Regions from separate parts of the Bradyrhizobium sp. SPXBL-04 genome, predicted to be linked through region 3. Evidence: riboswitches for the same ligand, from Rfam matches in the RefSeq annotation. Region 3 holds a riboswitch; each other region holds the start of a gene.
What was found. Region 3 has a riboswitch for cobalamin ahead of ACNJX8_RS20600 (TonB-dependent receptor). Riboswitches for the same ligand answer to the same signal wherever they lie in the genome.
Positions count from the first base shown of each region.

Region 1: linked by a shared signal. The riboswitch ahead of metE (5-methyltetrahydropteroyltriglutamate--homocysteine S-methyltransferase) and the one ahead of ACNJX8_RS20600 (TonB-dependent receptor) in region 3 are both predicted to bind cobalamin.
Region 2: linked by a shared signal. The riboswitch ahead of ACNJX8_RS26910 (energy-coupling factor ABC transporter permease) and the one ahead of ACNJX8_RS20600 (TonB-dependent receptor) in region 3 are both predicted to bind cobalamin.
Region 4: linked by a shared signal. The riboswitch ahead of ACNJX8_RS26890 (TonB-dependent receptor) and the one ahead of ACNJX8_RS20600 (TonB-dependent receptor) in region 3 are both predicted to bind cobalamin.

Region 1 covers NZ_CP182472.1:2,393,947-2,399,467, forward strand. The annotation lists gene ACNJX8_RS11010 (thermonuclease family protein) at 1-12, opposite strand, end outside; gene ACNJX8_RS11015 (nodulate formation efficiency C protein) at 862-1,662, opposite strand; cobalamin riboswitch at 2,689-2,891, shown strand; gene metE (5-methyltetrahydropteroyltriglutamate--homocysteine S-methyltransferase) at 2,994-5,339, shown strand.
Region 2 covers NZ_CP182472.1:5,647,506-5,653,026, reverse strand. The annotation lists gene cbiE (precorrin-6y C5,15-methyltransferase (decarboxylating) subunit CbiE) at 1-474, shown strand, start outside; gene ACNJX8_RS26930 (cobalamin biosynthesis protein) at 471-839, shown strand; gene cobM (precorrin-4 C(11)-methyltransferase) at 836-1,618, shown strand; gene ACNJX8_RS26920 (cobyrinate a,c-diamide synthase) at 1,618-2,928, shown strand; gene cobA (uroporphyrinogen-III C-methyltransferase) at 2,925-3,656, shown strand; cobalamin riboswitch at 3,702-3,921, shown strand; gene ACNJX8_RS26910 (energy-coupling factor ABC transporter permease) at 3,959-4,636, shown strand; gene cobF (precorrin-6A synthase (deacetylating)) at 4,683-5,432, shown strand; gene cobT (nicotinate-nucleotide--dimethylbenzimidazole phosphoribosyltransferase) at 5,443-5,521, shown strand, end outside.
Region 3 covers NZ_CP182472.1:4,360,012-4,365,532, forward strand. The annotation lists gene ACNJX8_RS20580 (adenylate/guanylate cyclase domain-containing protein) at 1-721, shown strand, start outside; gene ACNJX8_RS20585 (hypothetical protein) at 844-1,020, shown strand; gene ACNJX8_RS20590 (hypothetical protein) at 1,171-1,380, shown strand; gene ACNJX8_RS20595 (hypothetical protein) at 1,513-1,770, shown strand; cobalamin riboswitch at 1,860-2,074, shown strand; gene ACNJX8_RS20600 (TonB-dependent receptor) at 2,275-4,425, shown strand; gene ACNJX8_RS20605 (hypothetical protein) at 4,487-5,068, shown strand.
Region 4 covers NZ_CP182472.1:5,641,852-5,647,372, forward strand. The annotation lists gene ACNJX8_RS26885 (PepSY domain-containing protein) at 1-1,339, opposite strand, end outside; gene ACNJX8_RS26890 (TonB-dependent receptor) at 1,355-3,712, opposite strand; cobalamin riboswitch at 3,828-4,029, opposite strand; gene ACNJX8_RS26895 (histidine phosphatase family protein) at 4,102-4,674, shown strand; gene cobT (nicotinate-nucleotide--dimethylbenzimidazole phosphoribosyltransferase) at 4,681-5,521, opposite strand, start outside.

The DNA.
Region 1 (5,521 bases), 2.0 Mb from region 3:
CTCTTGGTCCATGTTCACGCACGATCCGGCGCCGGCACATTCGATTGCTTGACCGCGCCATATCGGTTATTGGCCGGCATCGTTCGACGTGTGCTTTATGAAAGCTTGTTCGTGATTTCCAACCTACGACCTGACGCAGGGTGAGATTCAAGCGATTTCTTCCAGTGTGCGTGTCTCGGTATCCTTCGAGCGCCAGGAGCAGATGGAGCGGAACTAAAGAAGCATTTTTCCCATGCTTCAAATCCGGATCTATGACGCACAGACGAATGCGCGCGAGGCAATCTAGAGCCGACTCAGTTCTGTCCTCGATGCCTCGCGCACGGCTCCGTGGCTCCTCGCGGGGGGCACTCGGAAAATGGCCCTCGGTCAGGGAGTATGCCGGCGTCCCTAACACTGCCCCCTTCCCTGGTACCCTCTTAACAGAGTTCGTCGCAGCCTCGGTCCCGCGTGCCGTATCGGCATCGCTAGGTTCACGGTCCTGCGGGGTGCCAGTCAGTCGCGCGATGCGCGGCGCGCACGCCGGATCGGCTTGAGCCGAGGCATCTCCAGGCTGATCCCGTGAAGAATGACATGGAGAGCTGATCCACTCGCATATTTGGTGTCCTCTCACTGCGCGGTTGCGCCGTGGGCCAAACCGGCTCTCGCAAGTTGGCACGCGCCGCTGAGCTCGACTCCTCGCGGAAAGAGCCGAGCGCAATGTGCTGCCCCGACCTTGCCGATGATGGGCTGAAGGCTGCGGGAAAGACTCGCGACTGTTGCGAAGGCGTAAACACCGCGACTTTAGAGCGGATATGTCTTGCGGTTACTCTGAGGCGTGCGGCGCTCAAGGAGCGGCGGCGCGATCTTGCTCTGGGCGACCATTTACTCAGGCTTTTCGCGCCCCTCTAACTCTTCCCGTTCCTTTGGCTCTATGCGATCGAACCAGGAGCCAGGAGGAAAGGTCGCGATGCGCTGAGCAAAGAAGGATTGCGGCTCCCAATCTTGTCCTTCGCTCTTCTCGAAAGTGATGACCCCGTTGTGGGTAAAAAAGCGGGGCCCTGGGATATTACAGTTCACCAAAAGCAGAACGCGCCACAGGCCACCTTTCTCGGTAGGCTTATCATTCCGTTTCGGCAAGTAGTCCACTCCAACAGGTTCAACGATAGTGCAGCGGCCCCGCCGCAGAAGATTGCCGAGCTGGCCTTGCGCGGTCGTCACAAAGTTGAAGTTGGCCGGATCATGAAGAAAGCGAAGATTTGCGTCCTTTTCGCCATCCGTGACTTCACTGACGATCAACGAGAGCGCCAGGGCGCGCCAGCCCAATTCCATCGGCTTTGCATAGGTCGACGCAAGTTCAATCGTCCCGTCGAGCGCGATCTTCCAGGTGATAACGTACTGTTCGTCTGATTTATTGTCCCGGTGCCTGGTCCACGAAACGAAAACATATTCATTTCGGTCAACTTCTTCAGCGACGCCCCACGTTCCAGGGACGAAGTGTGCCACCTTGGAGACGTTGGAGATAATGTGTTCTATCGTTTCACCGTTTTGCGCTCGCCACGTTGACTTGACTCTTTCAATAAGGGTGCTGTCGTCGGCGCGAACACTGTTGCTCGTGACAGCCAGCCCGGCAAGGCAGATCAGCAATCGACCGAGACAAAACCATAGCGCGCGTCTTCCAGACATTCTCTTCATAACCGTCGGCCTATCCGGTTTTCATCCACACGTCATTTCGAAGCGGGCAACGATTATGCGCGAGCGCAAGAAGTTAGCGGCGACGCGACGGGGTGCCCGCTGATGACCCGCGCGAGCAGGCGCTCCCTTCTATGTCACGCGCCGCTAACTTCAGTTGCCAGCGACAGCCCCAATTTGCTGTGCTGGACACGCCCAGCAGGAGAAGTCTGGGCATCCCGAGGACTTGCATTGTTCGTGCCAGGTAATAGACGGCAATTCGCACCGACTTTGTGTCCTCTTTGTCGACTTTCCGACTTACGCACGTTTCGATGGTTTCATTCAGCCTATCCATCGCGGCTTATGCATCATCGTCACGCACCGGATATTCGGCGACGCAGGGCAACGCTGACTGCCAAGTTCCTGACGGGAATTGGGAGCACGTTTGCCGCCATTGAACCGTTTGGTTCGGTATCGTTGCCGGAATGTGGGCTTTTCTATCTCTGCCATGCCTTCTTGCGGCCAAGGGGCCACGGCGCGTTTGGCGCTCGTTTCGCAATATGCGGCGCTCCGGAAATCGAGAGCAGCCTCAGCCAGCTGCGCTTTGCACTCAATGGCCAACGACGCGAGCCGATCTTCACCGCCGAGCATTTGGAGTATGGCTGGCGCCGCAAATCAACGTGCTCGCCAGGTATGTTGCTGGCTTTCGCCAGGTGTCTTGGGCCTATTCAACACGGATCCCGTTGGTCGAGAAGGCGGCTGGATGGCGGACGTGCTCGAAGAACCGCTGGTAAGCCGGGACTCGCATCAAATGCGTTCTACTCAAGGCAGCAGTCCCGACCGCGCAAGCCGCATTCGTCCGTTCCACCGATCTGGCGTACGGCCCCACGCGCAGGCAGCTCCGATGATCATCCGATATCGCTGATGGAGAGCGCTTTTACATCGTGGTCGACGATAGAGCTGCACAGTCATTCGCGTAGCAGATGTCGCAGCATCAGCTTGAGACATAATCTGATAGGTTGACGGCAGAATTCTCTTGCCGATAATCCAAGTCGTCGAGGTTCTCCGGCTTCCATTTGATCCGGAGCTAAGAGGGAAGCCGGTGAAAATGCCGGCGCTGCCCCCGCAACTGTGAGCGGCGAGCCGCTGTCCAACGATGTCACTGAAGCCTGCGCAGCTTCGGGAAGGCCGGACAGCAGCGATGACCCGCGAGCCAGGAGACCTGCCCCGACAATATATTCGTCCACGGGCGGGGTGTCCCGGTGGTGCGCCAAGCAGCCGTCGCACGCGCGACTTCCCCTGCCTGCGTCCGCCATGGCCTTTGCCCCCAACATGGGGTTAACGCTATGTCTCTTCTCTCCCTTCCGGTTGCCACGCTCGGAACGCCACGCATCGGTCCAAGGCGCGAGCTCAAACTCGCTCTTGAAAGTTACTGGGCCGGAAAAAGCAGCGAACAGCAGTTGCTCGAGGACGCAGCCGGCCTGCGTGCCGCGAACTGGGCTCGTCAGAAATCCATCGGCGTCACGGTCATTCCATCGAACGATTTCTCGCTGTATGATCAGGTGCTCGACACAAGTGTCATGGTTGGCGCCATCCCGGATATCTACGCTTCGAAAGCCGAATCCGTATCGCTCAAGACGTACTTCGCCATGGCCCGCGGTTCACAATGCGACGACCAGGGTGCGAGTTGCGGTCACGGACCGCGCGCATTTGGCGCACCCGCGCAGGAGATGACCAAGTGGTTCGACACTAACTACCACTACATGGTCCCCGAGTTTCACAGGGGACAGACTTTCAGACTGTGCTCTCGCAAGCCGATCGAGGAGTATGAGGAAGCCAAGGCGCTTGGTTTTCAGACCCGCCCTGTCCTGATCGGGCCGGTCACGTTCCTAAAGCTCGGCAAGAGTGCCGATCCTGCCTTCCAGCCACTCTCACTATTGGATCAACTGATACCGGCCTATATCGAGGTTCTGCAGGAATTGGCCAAACGCGGAGCAAATTGGGTCCAGTTCGACGAGCCCTGCCTGGCTCTTGATCTGGATGAGGGGGCGCGAAAATCTTTGCTACATGCCTATGACCGGCTCGCCAAGGAGGAGCCCGCCATCAAGATCATGGTTGCCAGCTATTTCGGCGACCTCGGCGACAATCTGAACACCGCCTTGAGCTTGCCAGTTGCCGGACTGCACCTCGATCTGGTTCGAGCGCCAGAGTTATTGGATGAGATCATTGCTGGCGGCCGAAGTGATCTCGTCATGTCGCTCGGTGTCGTCGACGGCCGAAATGTATGGCGGTCGAATTTGTCGTCGCTCCGCCAGCGGCTGGAACCCGCGATTGCGAAACTCGGCAAGGATCGTGTACAGATCGCGCCATCCTGCTCGCTGCTTCATGTGCCGGTCGATGTTGAACTCGAGACGGGGCTCGCTTCCGACGTCAAGAGCTGGCTTGCTTTCTCGGTTCAGAAGATGCGTGAGCTTGCGATCCTGGCGCGGGCACTCGCAGGCGACCAGAATGTTGCGCAAGCTCTTGCCGAGTCGGAATGTGCCGCGACTGTCCGCCGGACTTCGCCAAAAATCCATGATGCCAATGTCGCTGTCCGGATGAGAGCGATCGACCAAACCATGCGCCGGCGCGCCAGCCCATTTGCCCGTCGTGCCGAGATCCAACGCAATCGTTTCGGACTACCGGCTTTTCCTACCACGACGATCGGATCGTTTCCACAGACCACAGAGGTCCGGAATGCCCGTGCGGCGCATGCGCGAGGCGCGATGAGCGACGAGCAATACGACAGGTTCCTCAAGGAGGAGACCGCGCGCGCCGTACGTTGGCAGGAGGACATCGGTCTTGATGTCCTCGTGCATGGCGAATTTGAGCGCAATGACATGGTGCAGTACTTCGGCGAGCAACTCGCCGGCTTCGCATTTACCAGAAACGGATGGGTGCAATCCTACGGCTCGCGCTGCGTCAGGCCACCGATCCTGTTTGGCGATGTCTTGCGGCCGAAGCCGATCACCGTGGACTGGTGGCGCTACGCGCAATCGCTAACCGGGAAGCCGATGAAGGCGATGTTGACCGGACCGGTGACGATCTTGAACTGGTCCTTTGTTCGTGATGATATTCCCAGAAGCGAGGTCTGCCGCCAGATTGCGCTGGCGATCCGAGACGAAGTCCGCGATCTCGAGAATGCTGGTGCGACCATGATCCAGATCGACGAAGCTGCACTCCGCGAAGGAATGCCGTTGCGCCGATCGGAGTGGACGGATTATCTCGATTGGGCCGGGGATTGCTTCCGCATCTGCTCATCGGGCGTCGCCGATCAAACGCAAATTCATACGCATATGTGCTACTCCGAGTTCAACGACATCATCGGTGCGATCGCTGCAATGGATGCAGATGTCATCTCGATCGAGACGTCGCGCTCGAAAATGGAACTACTCGAGGCGTTCAGGAACTGCGAATATCCAAATCAGATCGGGCCGGGCGTGTACGACATCCACTCTCCACGCGTTCCCGAGACGGGCGAAATGAAGAAGCTGATAGCGTTGGCTCGGACACGGCTGCAGGACTCGCAGCTCTGGGTCAATCCGGACTGCGGCCTGAAGACGCGCAAATGGGAGGAGGTTCGGCCGGCGCTTGTCAACATGGTTGCTGCCGCCCGCGAACTGCGCGCTGCATCCGATCCGCGAGGCCGTTGATCCTGGGCTTGGGTCTCTTCTCGACAAAGCTGATCCGCTTGTGGATCACTTGCGCTCTCGATAATCTCGATGGAGGCTTGGGAACACGAAAAAAATGCCCGGCCCCGCTTAGCGGGCCGGGCGGAAGTAAAGTCTGGGAGGAGCGACGCTGACGCATCGCACGGACTTCCATCGGCGGAGGG
Region 2 (5,521 bases), 1.3 Mb from region 3:
CTGTCGGCCTTGGCGCCGCGTCCCGGTGAGCGGCTGTGGGATGTCGGCGCCGGCTCAGGTTCGATCTCCATCGAGTGGGCGCTGTGTGGCGGGACAGCGATCGCGATCGAAGCGCGCGAGGATCGCGCTGCGAACATCCGCAGCAATGCGACGGCGTTCGGGCTGGCGCATCGGATCACCGTCGTCACGGGGAATGCGCCCGAAGCTCTGGCTGCGCTGGAAGCGCCCGATGCGGTCTTCATCGGCGGCGGTTTCGACGCCGCGATGTTCGATGCCATCTGGCCCCGGCTCGCGCCGGGTACGCGGCTTGTTGCACATTCAGTCACGCTGGAGACGGAGGCGCTGCTCGGCGAGCTGCAGCAGCGCCACGGCGGCGAGCTGATGCGCGTCGAGATCGCGCATGCCGGCCCGCTCGGCCGCTACCGCTCTTGGGAGGCGGCACGTCCGGTGGTGCAGTGGAGTGTGGTCCGATGAAAGTTGCCGGGCTCGGATTCAAGCGCGACGTTACGCTGGCTTCGCTGCGTGAGGCGCTGCTGGCGGCCGGCGGTTTTGAAGACCTTTCTGCCGTGGCGACTGTCAGCGACAAGGCTGATGCGGAAGCACTGAAGCAGCTTGCGCGCGAATGCGGTGTGCCGATCAGAGCCGTCCCGGCCGAATTGCTGGCCGGCATCGACACCCCGACGCAGTCGAAGCTTATTGCGGAAAAGTTCGGCACGGGATCAGTCGCCGAAGCGGCGGCGCTCGCAGCGGCCGGCCCTCGTGCGCGGCTGATTGCGACGCGGGCGGTCTCGCAGGATCGCACAGCGACCGCGGCGATCGCTGAAGGAGACGGCGCATGACGGTGCATTTCATCGGCGCGGGGCCGGGCGCTGCCGACCTCCTGACGTTGCGCGGACGCGATCTGATCGCCGCTTCTCCGGTCTGCCTCTATGCCGGCTCGCTGGTGCCGGAGGGCGTGCTGGCGCATTGCCCGGCCGGTGCGCGGATCGTCAACACCGCGCCGCTGTCGCTCGACGAGATCATCGCCGAGATCGCCGCTGCGCATGCGGACGGCAAAGATGTCGCGCGGCTGCATTCCGGTGATCTCTCGATCTGGTCGGCGATGGGCGAACAGCTCCGCCGCCTGCGCGCGCTCGGCATTCCCTATTCGGTGACGCCGGGCGTTCCGTCGTTCTCGGCTGCTGCAGCGGCACTGGAGGCCGAGCTGACGCTGCCTGGTCTCGCTCAGACCGTGGTGCTGACGCGCACGCCGGGCCGTGCCAGCGCGATGCCTGAGGGCGAGAAGCTTGCTGCGTTCGCTGCCACCGGCGCGGTGCTCGCGATCCACCTGTCGATCCATCTGCTCGACAAGGTCATCGCCGAGCTCACGCCGCATTACGGCGCGGACTGTCCGGTCGCCATCGTCTGGCGCGCGAGCTGGCCGGACCAGCGCATCGTGCGCGCGACGCTCGCAACGCTCGATGCGGCTGTGGGCGGCGAAATGGAACGCACCGCGCTGATCCTGGTCGGCCGGACGCTTGGCGCCGCGGATTTTGACGAGAGCCGTCTCTATGCCGCCGATTATGATCGCCGCTATCGGCCGGTCGGCGCCGAGCCACGCTTTCCGGAGGGGTCATGATGGCGGCAGGCCTCGTCATCTCCGCACCGGCCTCCGGCGTCGGCAAGACCACGCTGACGCTGGCGCTCGCGCGCGCCTGGCGCAATCGCGGATTGAATGTGCAGTGCTTCAAGAGCGGGCCCGACTACATCGATCCCGCCTTCCACGCCGCCGCCACGGGACGCGCCTCCGTCAATATCGATAGCTGGGCGATGGACCGCGCAGAAATCGCGCATCTCGTCAGCCGCGGCGCGCATGCCGATGTCATGCTCGCCGAGGGTTCGATGGGCCTGTTCGACGGTGTCGCCGCACGCGGCGTCTCCGGCACCGGTGCGACCGCCGACATCGCGGAGATGCTGGGCTGGCCGGTGCTGCTGGTGATCGATCCCTCTGGCCAAGCGCAGACCGCGGCGGCGATCGCCGCAGGTCTTCGTGATTATCGCGCCGGGGTGCATCTTGCCGGCGTCGTGCTCAATCGCATCGCCAGCCCGCGTCACGAAGATCTCGTGCGGCGCGCGCTGAACGATGCCGGCATTGCCGTGTTCGGTGCACTGCCGCGCCATGCCGAGATCAGCCTGCCGAAGCGCCATCTCGGCCTGGTGCAGGCCGAGGAGCAGGTCGAGATCGGCAAGCTGATCGACGAGGCCGCGCGCTTCGTCGCCGAGCATGTCGATCTCGAGGCGGTGCTGCGAGCGGCAGCCAGCTGGGCGCCGCAATCCGGGGCGAACGGCCTGAACGTGACGCCGCCGGGCCAACGCATCGCGCTGGCCCGCGATGCGGCGTTCTCTTTCCTGTATCCGCATATGCTGGAAGCCTGGCGCGCGGCCGGCGCCGAGATCTCGACATTCTCGCCGTTGGCCGATGAAGCGCCTGACGCAAGCGCCGATGTCTGCTGGCTGCCAGGCGGCTATCCCGAGCTTCATGCCGGCAAGATTGCGGCTAGTGCACGCTTTCGCGACGGCTTGCGCGTCTTTGCTGAGACGCGCCCCGTGCACGGCGAATGCGGAGGCTATATGGTGTTGGGAATCGCTTTGACCGACGCCGACGGCGTGCGCCATGAGATGGCGGGGTTGCTCGGCCTGGAGACCAGCTTTGCCAAGCGCCGCATGCATCTGGGCTATCGTCTCGCCGAACTGGCCGCACCGATGCCGGGGCATCAGGTCGGCGCACGCCTGCGCGGCCACGAGTTCCATTATTCGACAATCATCGCCCAGCCGGACACGCCGCTGGCCGTGGTTCACGATGCAACCGGCACGGTCATTGCCGAGACCGGCTCGCGGCGGGGCCAAGCCACCGGCACGTTCTTCCATCTGATCGCGGAGGATCGGTGAGCGGTTTTGTTTCTTTCGTCTCCGCCGGCCCTGGCGACCCAGAACTCCTCACGGTGAAGGGGACTGCGCGGCTGCGTGAGGCCGACGTCGTGCTCTATGACGATCTTGCCTCCGGCGCGATCCTCGATCTCGCCCGTCCCGGCGCCAATCTCGTCGCGGTGGGGAAACGGGCAGGGCGGCCCTCGACCAAGCAGCACCATGTCAACCGCCTGCTCGTCGATTATGCCGCAACCGGCGCGCGGGTGGTGCGGCTGAAGTCGGGCGACGCCGGAATTTTCGGCCGGCTCGAGGAGGAGCTGGAGACGCTGCGCGAGGCCGGCATCGGCTACGAGATCATTCCCGGCGTCACCTCCGCCTGCGTTGCCGCCGCGCAAGCCGGCATCCCCCTGACCCGGCGCCACACCTCGCGGCGGGTGCAGTTCGTGACCGGGGCCGACGTCACCGGCGAACTGCCGCCAAACCTGAATTGGGCGGCGCTGGCCGATCCCGAGGCAACCACCGTGGTTTACATGGGCCGGCGCACCTTTCCGGCGCTTGCCGCAAAATTGATCGACCATGGCCTCGCCGCAGATACGCCGGCGCTGTTTGCGGAATCACTCGGCCGTTCCGACGAGCGGCTGGTCCGCACCACGATTGCCGAGCTCGCCGAGCAGCTTGCGCGGGGCGGCGCCGCCTCGACGGCCGCCGTCATCCTGTTCGGCGCCCTGGCGGGAGACGATCCGTCATGATGGCCGCCGTCGCCCTTCGCCCCTTGACGCCCGGCTCGCGAAAGGGGCACACAGGAGAGGCATGGTGCTCGACGCGGCGCAAAGCGCCTGAGCATAATCGGGAATGGGGATGGGCGGACCCAGTTGCGGCGTCCAAAACCCCAGCCGCCCCCGCGACTGTAAGCGGTGAGGGGCTCCGATCAGCCACTGGGCCGCAAGGCTCGGGAAGGCCGGAGAACCCCAGTGAACCGCGAGCCAGGAGACCGGCCCTGCACGTTTTGAGGCCAAGGCCGTCGGGTGTGACGGCAGGAAGGATCTGAACCATGCATATCGAACCAGGGATCGTGACGGGCGCCAAGCTCGTGTTGAGTTACGCAACCGGCATCGCCGCAGGTGGTGTTGCCTTGAAACTCGCAGTCGAGACCGTGCGCGAGCAGGGTGTTGGCTCGCTCGCGACGCGCACGCTCGCCACCACCGGCCTCGTCTTCACTTTCTTCCAGGTGCTGCCGCACTTCCCGGTCGGCGTCTCCGAGGTGCACTTCATCCTGGGCTCGACCTTGTTCCTGCTGTTCGGTGCTGCGCCCGCCGCCTTCGGCCTTGCGTTCGGCCTGCTGCTCCAGGGCGTCTTCTTCGTGCCGACCGACCTGCCGCAATATGGCATGAACGTCACCACGCTCCTGGTGCCGCTGTTCGCGATCCAGGCGCTGGCGACGCGGATCATTCCGCGCAACACGGCCTACGTCGATCTGCAATACCGCCAGGCGCTGGCGCTCTCGACCGCCTATCAGTCCGGCATCGTCGCCTGGGTGGCGTTCTGGGCCCTCTATGGCTCCGGCTTCGGCGCGACCAACCTCGCCAACATCGCGACGTTTGCGGCATCCTATGCGCTGGTCATCGTGATCGAGCCGCTCGCCGATCTCGCCGTGCTGGCGCTGGCGAAGTCGCTGCGTGGCGTCACCGCGCCCGGCCTCGTCACGCCGCGCCTGCATAACGCCGCTTAAGAGACAAGCGAACGGGCGGCCGGCGCGGCCGCCCTTCGCGCTCGCGATGCTCATGCTCTCCCTGATAGGCATCGGTTGCGGCGATCCCGGGCAGCTCACGCGCGCCGCGATCCAAGCCATCAACGCCGCCGATCTCGTCCTGATCCCGCGCAAGGGGACGGCGAAATCCGATCTTGCGGATCTGCGGCGGACGATCTGCGCGGACGTGCTCACCAGCGCGAGCCCGCGCATCGCCGAGTTCGACTTGCCGGTGCGTGACGCGACTGAGGCGGACTACCGCAAGGGCGTGGACGATTGGCACGATGCGGTTGCCGCGACCTGGTCGCAAACGATCGCAAATCATCTCGCCGGCGAGGGCAAGGTTGCGCTGCTGATCTGGGGCGATCCTTCGCTCTACGACTCCTCGCTACGCATCGCGCGGCGGCTCGATCCCTTGCCTGATATCGAGGTCGTGCCCGGCATCACCTCAATCCAGGCGCTGTGCGCCGTGCATGCGCTGCCGCTCAATGACATCGGCGAGCCGTTCCTGGTCACGACGGGGCGGCGCTTGCGCGAAGGCGGCTGGCCGCAGGGCGTCGATACCGTGGTGGTGATGCTCGACGGCGGCACGGCGTTCCAGTCGCTCGATCCGGCTGGGCTTCAGATCTGGTGGGGCGCCTATCTCGGCATGCCCGATCAGATCGTCATGTCCGGCGCGCTGGCCGAAGTGGGCTCGCGTATTGTCGCAATGCGGCAGGAAGCGCGCGAGCAGCATGGCTGGATCATGGACAGCTACATTCTCAAGCGCACGCGTTAAGCGAGGCAGCATGCTCCCCGAATGGGTCTACCAACAGTGCCCCGAGATCTCCGCGATTCACCGCGAGGCGGCGATCGATCGGCAGGCGC
Region 3 (5,521 bases):
GGTGATGAACCACTACTTCACGGTGATGTCCGGCCCCATCCGCAGCAATCGCGGCATCATCGACAAATATATCGGCGATGCCATCATGTGCTATTGGGGCCCGCCCTTCATCGAGGAGGACGAGCAGGCGATGCTCGCCGGCCTTGCCGCCATCGAGATGGCCGATCAGGTGCCCGCGCTCCAGAAGCAGCTGCCGGATCTGCTCGGCATCCGCGCCATGCCGGCGCCGTGCGATCTGCGCATCGGCATCGCCACCGGCGAGGTCCTGACCGGCAGCATCGGCTCCGACCTGATGATGAGCTTTACCGTGATGGGCGACGCCGTGAACCTCGCCTCGCGGCTGGAGGCCGCCAACAAGGCCTACGGCACCCGCGTCCTGGTCTCGCAAGCAACGGCGGATGCGATCGGCTCACAGCTCGAACTGCGTGAGATTGATCGCGTCGCGGTCGCGGGGCAGCGCGCACCGCAGGCCGTCTTCGAGGTGATGGGCAAGGCCGGCGCACTCACCGATGCGCAAGCGCGCCTGCGCACGCACTATGCCGAAGGCCTTGCCGCCTATCGCGCCGGGCACTTCGACGACGCCCGCGCCGCCTTCAACGCCGCGCTCGAAGCGGTCCCCGGCGACGGTCCCTCGCGCACGCTGCTCGGCCGCATCGCGCAGTTCGAGGTCAACCCGCCGGACGTGGGTTGGGACGGCGCCTGGCGGTTGGAGCAGAAATAGCATTGCCTGCCGTCCGGCGTCGCCGACTGGAAAAAACGATTCTACTCCATAACGATGTTCGCCGTGACCTATTTCCCGGGCTTAGGCTCGACGTCCCTGAGGCGTCAGATGGGGACACGCCGATGACACACCTTGAGGACAGGCTCGAACGGTTCGAGACGCTCTCCGCCGAGTGCGAGCTGATTGCCAAGCTCGCCACCGACAGCACCAAGCGCGAGTTCTATCTGAAGCTCGCCGAGCAGTACCGCCAGCTGGCAGTGGATATGCGGCAGGCGATCGCGACCAGCGCTGCTGCTTGAGGCCGATTGCAATCCGTTCTTAACATTTGGCGCGCATTCTGAGGCGCATGCGGGCGTCGCTGATTGGCGATGGCTCGTAGTGGGAAGGCCGGGGTTCGTTGCAATGCAGCGCCTCGCGAGTGTCACTTGCCATGTTTGACGGGCAATCCCATGCGTCTCGTTGCAGTGATCATATTCGCGCTCATGACGGCGGCCTGCGATCAGGAGCAGGACATCACCGGCTCGACGTCGACCTGCCCGATGCGAAACTACAGCTACAATCCTCGCGACATGAACCAGTGCGTCAGCGCCTGCAAGTCATGCGATCACGGCACCACGGTCACCTGCACGACCTCCTGCACCCTCAAGGGGGCTCGCTGAGTTCTTGATGCTTGTGGCCAAAATCGCCGGCGCGCCAAAAGACAGGAGGCTGTCGGCGGTGCCCAGGCACCGGAACGATTCACTTGGATTAATCATTGAAGGAGGCGGGCAGGACGCATGGAGTCCGATTGAATGGGTATGCTCGATCCCGGCCGGTTCCTAGTGTCGTGCTCGCATTGCGACGCTTGGCCGATGGCTGCCAACGTCAAACGTTCAAGCTGGTCGGCATTCCCGCGTGAGGTCCGTTTCGTGTGTCGGCGCTGCCGCCGCGAGGAGACCGCGATTGTCTCTGCCTCCGGCGAACTGACGCCGATCAAGCGCATCGATGTTCCGCCACGCGACGTCGCCATCGCTTGGGCGCAGGCCCAGCGCCCGCGAGGGCGGACGTAGCTGCCGGGCCTCTGCTTGCGGGACGCACCGGCAGCGGCGAGTGGTCGCTGCCAGATGCAACCAGCCGATTGACTCCCGGGCTGCACGACTCGTAAAAGATCCGCGACGGTTCTCCTCACGGAGATCAAAAGGGAACGTGGTGCGAGATTTTCCCAACGCCGGAATCTTCTCAATGCCATGGCTGCCCCCGCAACTGTAAGCGGCGAATCTCTCGTCCTATGCCACTGGGAATCTCGGTCCTGGGAAGGCGACGGAGAGGTAACGACCCGCGAGCCAGGAGACCTGCCGTCAGCCGTGGTCACACGCGAAGATGTCGGTCGGGGAGTACAGACATTAGCTTCACCGGAGCGATTGATCGCTTCGTCGTGAAACCTCGTTCGCTGTGACGTGCCACTGACGTCCTGCCGAGGTTTTGTTCGCATGTCTTCCGTTTCCGCCGCAATCCGGTGCCGTCGCACGGCCTGGCTGGCGTCCAGCTTCATCATTCCCGTTCTTGTCCTCAATATGAGGGGCGTCCGCGCCCAGACTGCCGCCGAGCAGTTGCCGCCGGTCGAAGTGACCAGGGCCGACGATCAGAACCGCACGCGTGCCAGGGCGAGCAGCGATGGCGACATGGGGAGACGCCGTGCGACGCCGAACGGCGCGCCGACAGGGACCGGCTCGGCCGGCTTTGGCGGTGAGGCGGCCAGCAACAATGGAGGCATCGTCGACGCCGCCACGACCGTCATCACCGCCGCGGACGTCGCCCATTCGCCGTCGCAGACGCTTGCCGAGATCATCTCGACGCAAGTATCGGGCGCCCAGATCACGACGTTCTATGGCGGTCCGATCGGCGCCAAGACCAGTGTCGACCTGCGCGGCTTCGGCGCGTTCGCAACCGCCAACACGCTGGTGCTGGTCAACGGACGGCGGCTGAACGACATCGACATGGCGCAGGTGGACCTTGCCACCATCCCGCTCAATTCCATCGAGCGCATCGAGATCACGCGCGGCAATTCCGGTGCGGTGCTCTATGGGGACAACGCGGTCGGCGGCGTCATCAACATCGTCACCAAGAACGGCGTCGGCGGACCACCCATGGCCGCGGGCATCGAGGCCGGCTTCGGCTCGTTCAACACCAGGCTCGCCAACGTCTCGACGTGGCTCAATTCCGGTCCGTGGTCGACCTCGTTTTACGGCAACACCGTCAAGACCGATGGCTATCGTGACAACAATCGTTATTCCCAGGAGAACGGCGTCGGCAATCTGAACTACACGACGCCGGGGTTGACTGCTTTCCTGACCGTGACCGGCGACAATCAGGAACTGCGACTGCCGGGCGGCCGCACCGTCGATCCCTCGATCGGCCTCGACGAACTCGCGACCAACCGGAAGGGGACCAGCACGCCCTTCAACTATGCCAACCAGCAAGGTTTTGGCGCGACAGCGGGTTTCACAAAAACCCTGGTGAACGGTGTCGATCTCATCGTCGACGGCGGCATGCGCGACAAGAGGCAGCAGAGTGCATTCTTCTCCAGTCCGACGCCGGTGCCCGCCTTTTTCACCTCGACCTATGTCGACGCTGATCTGACGACATGGTCGATCACGCCGCGCCTCAGCGTGAAGAGCCTTCTGCTCGGAATGCCGTCGCAGCTCTTGACCGGCATCGACTATTACGATGCGAGCTTTCAGCAGAACCGCGGCGCCGGCCAGGGTCTCGCCGCCTGGCACAATTACGACCTCAGGCAGCAGACCGTTGCGGGCTATTTTCAGCACACATTGGGTGTCACGCCCACGACCGACGTTTCCTATGGGGCGCGGGTGCAGACCATCAGTCTGTCGGCACGTGACAATTTTGATCCGGCGGCTCCGTTCAACGCCGACATCGGCGCGCTCCCGCTCAGGAGCGACGAGACCCAATATGCGCTGCACCTCGGTGCCGAGCATCGCCTCAACGACATGATCTCGCTGTTCGGCCGCGCCGCGCGGGCGTTTCGCACGCCTGACGTCGACGAGCGGGTGTCGTCTGGACCCTCATTCGATCCCTTCTTCAATCCACTGCCGCAAACGTTCCTGCTCAAGACCCAGACCTCGCAGGATGTCGAGGCTGGGCTGCGTATCAAGGGAGGCGGTCTTCAGATGCAGAGCAGTCTCTATCTGATGGACCTCACCAACGAGATCCATTTCAATCCAATCCTGTTCTACAATACCAATCTCGATCCGACCCGCCGTTACGGCTCGGAGACCAGTGTCTCCTATCGCGTCAACGACGCGCTGCTCTTGCGCTCCGGCATGGCTTATACGAGGGCTGTCTTCCGAGAGGGCGTCTGGGCCGGCAACGACGTGCCGCTGGTCTCGCGCTACACCGCGAGTGCGGGTGTCACCTGGAACATCTGGCAGAACTATGTCGTGCTCGACACCACCGCACGGTTCTGGAGCGAGCGTCGCATGGACAACGACCAGGCCGGAACGCAGAAGCCGATCCCTGCTAATGGCACGATCGACCTCAAGCTCAGTGGTCAATATGAGCGGTACTTCTGGTCGCTCAGCGTCAACAATTTGCTGAACGCGCTCTACTACGACTATGCAGTCGCAAGCACCTTTACCGACGGTCGCTTCAGCGCCTATCCGCTGCCCGGCCGCAGCTATCTGCTCAAAGCCGGCGCAACGTTCTGACGTCGATAGGGCTGTCACACGTCCCCAAATGGACTAGAATTCGAATAGAAGGAGATCACTTATGGCTCTCAGCATCCAGCCCTCTCACGCCGACAGTCTGCGGCTTCATCCGGTGACGCCGCGCCTTGCGCCGATGTTCTGCTTTGGGCTGCTGACGGCGTCATGCGCGCTCGCGAGCTTCGCGCTCGCCTGTGCAACACCGTTCGCGGCCTTTGCCGTCGTCGCGGCCGCGATGCTGCCGCTGCGCCCGGCGCTGCTCGTCGTCACCGGCGCCTGGCTCGTCAACCAGACCATCGGCTTCGGCGCGCTGCACTATCCCATCGATGGCAGCACCATCGCCTGGGGTTTTGCGATCGGCGCGGCCGCGCTGCTCTCGACCGCCATTTCGTCCGCGGTGCTGCGTACGCTGCCGCAGGGCCGCACGCCGCTGGTGCTGGCCGTCACGCTCGTCGCCGCCTATGCGGCCTATGAGCTCGCGCTGCTGGCCGCGACGCCGTTCCTGGGGGGAGAGGGCGCCTTCACCGCAGCCATCGTGATGCGCCTTGGGCTGACCAGCGCCGCCTGGCTCGCCGGTCTCGTCGCCGCCTGCGAGATCGTCCGCCTGCTCGATCCGTTCGGGCGCAAGCGAGCGATGTCGGCCTGAGCGCCGCTGCGTTCGACGTCGTGGCGCCATCGGGGCCACGGGATCTTGCTGTGTCGCCGGACTGTCAACCCGCCCGCGCAAAAAGATTCCGCTTTACCGAAATTCGGAATTGACGTATGTGTCGCCCATCCCGGCTCACCCTTGAGGGGCGATCATGTGTCGTGATGATCGTAGAGCCGGGCTTGCGGTGGACGCGGCAGCGTCGGGCGCGAGAGCTGCGGGCAGGGCGGATTGCTCTCCGTGAGCCCTAAGGCTTCGCGCGGACGGACGGCGCTGTCAGGTTCGTCGCGTCAGCATTTCGATGGCAACGTGCACAACGCCGTCGAACCCTGTGGCGCAGGCGAACCGCGCGTACGGCAAAACCGTGTGGTCCTGGCCGTCGTTGCTACGGTCAAGCCCTGGCGGAGGCGGCATTGGCGTCAACCGGCGCGGTGTCCGTGACTTCTACGAGGG
Region 4 (5,521 bases), 1.3 Mb from region 3:
CATCACGCAGCCGCGGGTGGGCCAGCAAGACCGGGAAGTCGAGCGTGTGCAACGCGCTGTAAAGCCAGCGGTAGGCGCGCCGCGACGGATCCAGTCTTTGCAGCACGTTGCCATCGGCCCCGTCGATGTCGAACCAGAGGTCGCCATCACAGCGCGAGCGGTAGACCGGTGCACCGGGCATTGTGGATAGCGCGGGGTAGTCGTCGCTATCAGGAAGGACGGACGGTGGGCCGCAGCCGACTGTAAGGCGCCCCGTCAGAGCCTGAATCTCGTGCACGTCAAGGAATCCCGCCAGTCCATCGCGCAGCGCATCCCCTCTCCTGCTCAAGGTCTGACCACCGAGGGCAACCCGATCGCGCCGATAGACATGGCCGTTAAACGCGAACCATTCCGCCTCGCGCGCCGCGGCAGATATTGGCTGCAGATCGAGCGATGAGGCCTCCCGCCAATCCGGCGCGGCGTTCACCACGCTGGCCTCTGCCGGCGTCAACTGCCCGCGCGAGAACAGCCGGCCGTGATCCATCGAGAGCCAGCCGCTGAAGATCCAGGTCAGCACGAAGACCGTTGCCGCGAGGCCAATCAGGTGATGCAGCGCATGCCAGCCACGGTAAGGCGAGGAGATTTGCCTTTTGCCAATCCTGATCCGCACGATCCCGAGCACCGCACCCAGCACAGCCGCGATCAGCGCCAGCAGCGACAAGGTCCAGACCACGCGGTCCCACAGGGTCCAATTGCTGCGCAGGATGGTCGGATAGATCCAGTGCAGCACGCTGCCGACAAGATTCCAGCCGCGCTCGCTCCGCGTCGTATCAAGCACGATCTCGCCGGTCGGCGACGAGACATAGACCTCCGTCCCCGCGGCATCGCCGAGGGCCACGCGAAACAGCGGGCGATGACGATCGAAGCCATTCGGCACGCTCCACTGATCGTAATCCGCACGGCCGACAATCGTCGCATGCGAGGCATTGATCTCGCGCTGGCGCGCATGAGCCTGCGCAATAGCCAGTGCGACATCAGCGGATTTCACCGACGCGTCGTTCCCGTCGGCCGTGCGGATCGCGCGCTGACGCAATGGACCCGAGACGATGTAGACCGCGCCGTCGCTCCGCTGGATCAGCCGAACGCGCGTGGCATCCACGATCCCGCTCGCAGCGACCGCATCCGCGACCGAAATCCTCCTCTCTCCGCGATCCACCGGCATGAGTCCGGCAAATCGCTCCGCTTCCGTCAGCGACGGAAACGGAACGAAGTGCATCACGATTCCGCTCGCGAACCACATCGCGAACAGCAGGCAGAACGCGATCCCGAGCCAGCGGTGCAGCAGGACGATCGCGCTCATCTTATGCTCGCGGCCTCACCATTTGAACGCCGCCGAGATCTCATAGGTGCGCGGCGCGCCCAGGAGGATCTGATCGGGGTAGAACGGATCACCCCAGATTGCGTAACGCTTGTCGGTGATGTTGCGGACGCGAAAGGTCAGGCGAACCTGGTCGACCGCATTGAACACCGTTTTGGGGATGTCGACGAAGGCATAGACGTCGGCAACGGTATAGGCCTTCATCGTCACCACGTTGGCATCGGTGTTGTAACGGTCGCCGACATGACGGCCGGCGATGCCGAGCTCCACCGGCCAGGGCGTGAAGAAGCGCCAGGATGCGCCGGCGTTGGCCACGATGCGCGGCACGTTCGGCGGCGTATTGCCGGAGAACGAGCCACCGACAAAGTTGTAGTCGGCGTAGCGCGCATCGACATAGGCGATGTTACCCCAGAGACGCAGGGGGTCGATCGGGCGCACGGCCGCCGCGAGCTCCACGCCCTTCGACTCCTGCCGTCCGGCGATATTCAACTGCATGCCGCCAGCTGCGGCATAGACGTTCTTGCGCACGATGTCGTAGGCGGAAAACGACCACTCCGCCCTGTTGTCCCAGAACAGGTGCTTGACGCCGGTCTCATAGGTGCGCGCGGTGGTCAGGTCGAGCGGCTGGGTCGGCCCGAGCAGAAAGATGTTGTTGGCTGCGATGTCGGCGCCGGTGGCGTACTGGCTGAAGAAGGTCAGGCCAGGAACAGCCTCCCAGGTATAGCCGATGCGTCCCGTCACCGGCGCCCAGTCTTTCGTGAGCGGGAAGCCAGCCTTCTCCAGGCCGTTCTTATCGGTCGAGTTGCGGTCGAGCCCGATATGCTCGACGCGCAGGCCGCCGATCAGAGCGAAGGTCCGTGTCAGCTTCAGCCGGTCCTCGAACGACAGCGCCTCGTTGTCGATGCGCGCGGTTTGCTGCTGGATCGTCAGCGGGCCGTAAAAGCCGCGGTTGGGATCGACGAGCGAAACGGAATCGCCAGGGAAGTTCGCCGCGCCCGGCCTGACGAAATCGAGATAGCTTGACGAGAGAGTCGTGACCAGCCGGTTGTCGAAGCCAGCGATGTTCGCATCCCAGATCAGGTCGGTGACATTGCCCACCAGCCGCTGGCTGTGCGCGACATAGAAGCGTTCACGGTTGACCATGTTCGTCGTGGAATTGAACGCCTCGATCTCGTTGTTGAACCAGGTGCGCTCTGCGCCGTAGCCATAGGCTTGGCTTTTCAGCGTCAGATCGGGCGCCAGCTTCAGCTCGAAACCGCCGCGCAGCCACACCTCTTGCGCGACGTTGCGGTTGTCGAGGACGTTATAGTTGGTGTTGAAGGTACGATCATCGATGGTGACGGCACCGAGATTGGTTCCGTTGTAGTTCGAGACGTAATTGCCGGAGACGATCCCCGTCGTCGCGTGCGAGCCGCTGAAGGCGATCGGCACCAGCGGCGCGCCCCAATAGGCTTTGGAACGATCCTCCCGGTACTCGATCGCGCCCCAGATCTTGAGACTGTCGGAGATGCGGTAATTGAGCTGGCCGGACGTGTCGAACGTCTTGACATTGGTATCGTCGGCAAAGCCGTTGAGCGTGGAACGGCTGATGTCAAAGCGATAGTCCAGCCCCTGCACGTTGGTGCTGCCGCCCGAACCATAGTGAATGCGGAACGAGTTCAGGGAATCCCAGGAAAAATCAGCTTCATTCCGGATCGGTCCGGTATGCGGCTGCTTGGTGACGAAATTGATGGCACCGCCGGCGGCTCCCTCGCCCGAGATCAGCGAGGCCGGACCTTTCAGGAATTCCACCGCCTCCAGATTGGCGGTATCCGCGATCCGCGAGGTCATGTTCTGCGGACCGATCTTAATGCCGTTGTAGAGCGTGTTGATTTGGCTGTTGGTGAATCCGCGCATCGAGAAGGCCGAAGGTTCAGCCGGATTGTCGCCGGAGGTGACACCGACTGCGCCCTGCGCCACCTCGGAGACAGTGCGATAGCCCTGCTCGCGCATCGTCTCGGCCGAGATCACCTCAACGGTCGCCGGCGTTTCACGCACGGTGAGGCCGAGCCGCGAAGCGCTTTCGGCGACCGCATTGCTGTTGAGCGGCGTTGCTGCCGCGGCGGCGGGCACGACAGGCTTGGGCGCTGCGGATGCGGCCGCCGGTCTGCGTGCAGCTGCACGGCGGGCGCTCTGCGCCTCCCGGCCCGCCGGCTTGGCCTGCTTGCGGGATTGCGCCGGCGACACCTCGACCGGCGGCAGGGGTTCACGGGCCTGCTGCGCCAGCGCCACGGGCAGATCAAAAACGGCAAAGGATGTGAGCGCCGCGGAGGCAAGCAGGAAGCGGCGCTGTCGGACAATATGGATGGAAGACACGGTTCGAAACCTCGGTATGACGTCAGTGGCACGTCACAGCGAACGAGGTCTCACCCTGGGCTAATCAGCCGTCCGATGAAGCCGAATGTCTGTACTCCCCGACCGACATCTTCGCGTGTGACCACGGCTGACGGCAGGTCTCCTGGCTCGCGGGTCGTGACCGCTTCGTCGCCTTCCCGGGACCGAGGACCCAGTGGCTTCTGACGAAGGATTCACCGCTTACAGTTGCGGGGGCAGCCGCGGCATTGGGGACAAATTCCCCGCACCGCATTCCCTTTTCATCCCCTCTCGGGGAAACCGTCGAAGCCATCTAGGATTACGATCAAGACAGAGTCAATGTGCAAGCTGCGGCGCTATTGCCACAGCAACCAACTTCCTCGGAGATGAGCATGGAAGGCGAGACCTTCCTCTGGCTGATACGGCATGCACCGGTCGACGGCGTCGCGGGGACGATCCATGCGGCTGACGCGCCGGCTGACCTCGGCGATCGCGCGCAACTGCAGGCCCTGCGGCAGTGCCTGCCGCGGGGCGCAGCGAGCTACGCCAGCCCGTCGCGGCGCACGGTCGAAACCGCGCACGCGCTGGGACTCACGCCCGAGCTGATGCCCGAATTCAGCGAACAGGATTTTGGCGCATGGACCGGCCGTCGGCATGACGAGATCGGCGCGGCTGGCGACGAGGCCTATGCGCAATTCTGGAGCGATCCGGCGCGCGGACGTCCGCCGGGCGGCGAGAGCTTTGAGGATCAGGTCACGCGCGTCCGGCTTGGGCTCTCGCGGATCGGCGCGGGCTCCGCAGCGCTCGTCGTGCATTCCGGCACGATCCGCGCTGCGCTCTGCATCGCGCTGGACCTGACACCGCAAGCCGCCTTGCGCTTCGTGATCGATCCGCTGTCGCTCACCCGGATCGACCGGCTCGCGACCGGGTGGCGCGTCGTTTCCGTCAATCAGCGGATGGCCTGAGCCGGATCAGGCCGGGCGATCCGGCACATTGGCCTGCGCAAACGTCGCCATGCCGTTGTGGAGCGCGCAAGCCGAGCGGACCAGCGGCAGCGCGATGGCCGCACCCGATCCCTCACCAAGCCGGAGATCGAGGCTGATCAGCGGCTGCACGTTCAGCGCACGCAGCACCAGCCGATGCCCCTGCTCCGCCGATTGATGCGACGGCAGCAGGAACGGCCGGCAGGACGGGTTGATCCGCACCGCCGCCAGCGCCGCCACCGACACGATGAAGCCGTCGATCAATACAGGGATGCGGCGCTGCGCAGCTGCAATGATCGCGCCTGAGATCGCCGCGATCTCGAGGCCGCCGACCGCGCACAGGATGTTTTCGGGCAAAGCCCCCGCAATGCCATGGCGCGCAATCGCGGCATCGATCACCTGCGCCTTGTGCGCGCGTCCGGCCGCATCGATGCCGGTGCCGCTGCCGGCGATCTCCTCGGCACTGATGCCGAGCAGGCTCGCCGCAATCGCCGCGGAAGTCGTGGTATTGCCGATGCCCATCTCGCCGAAGATCAGGAGATCGGGCTGACCGACTTCCGCGCGTGCAACAGCGCGCTGGCCGGCTGCGAAGGCGAATGCCAGTTCCGCAGGTTCGAGCGCAGCTTCCACGCTGAAGTCGCGCGTGCCAGAGCGCGGCTTGTCGGTGACGACGCCCGCCATCTCCTCCTGCGCCAGCGTGCCGGCGTCGACCACCTCCAGGCTGGAGCCAAGCTCACGCGCCAGCACAGAGATCGCGGCGCCGCCGGAGGCAAAGTTCGCCATCATCGCGATGGTCACCGCTTGCGGATAGGCCGACACGCCCTGCGCG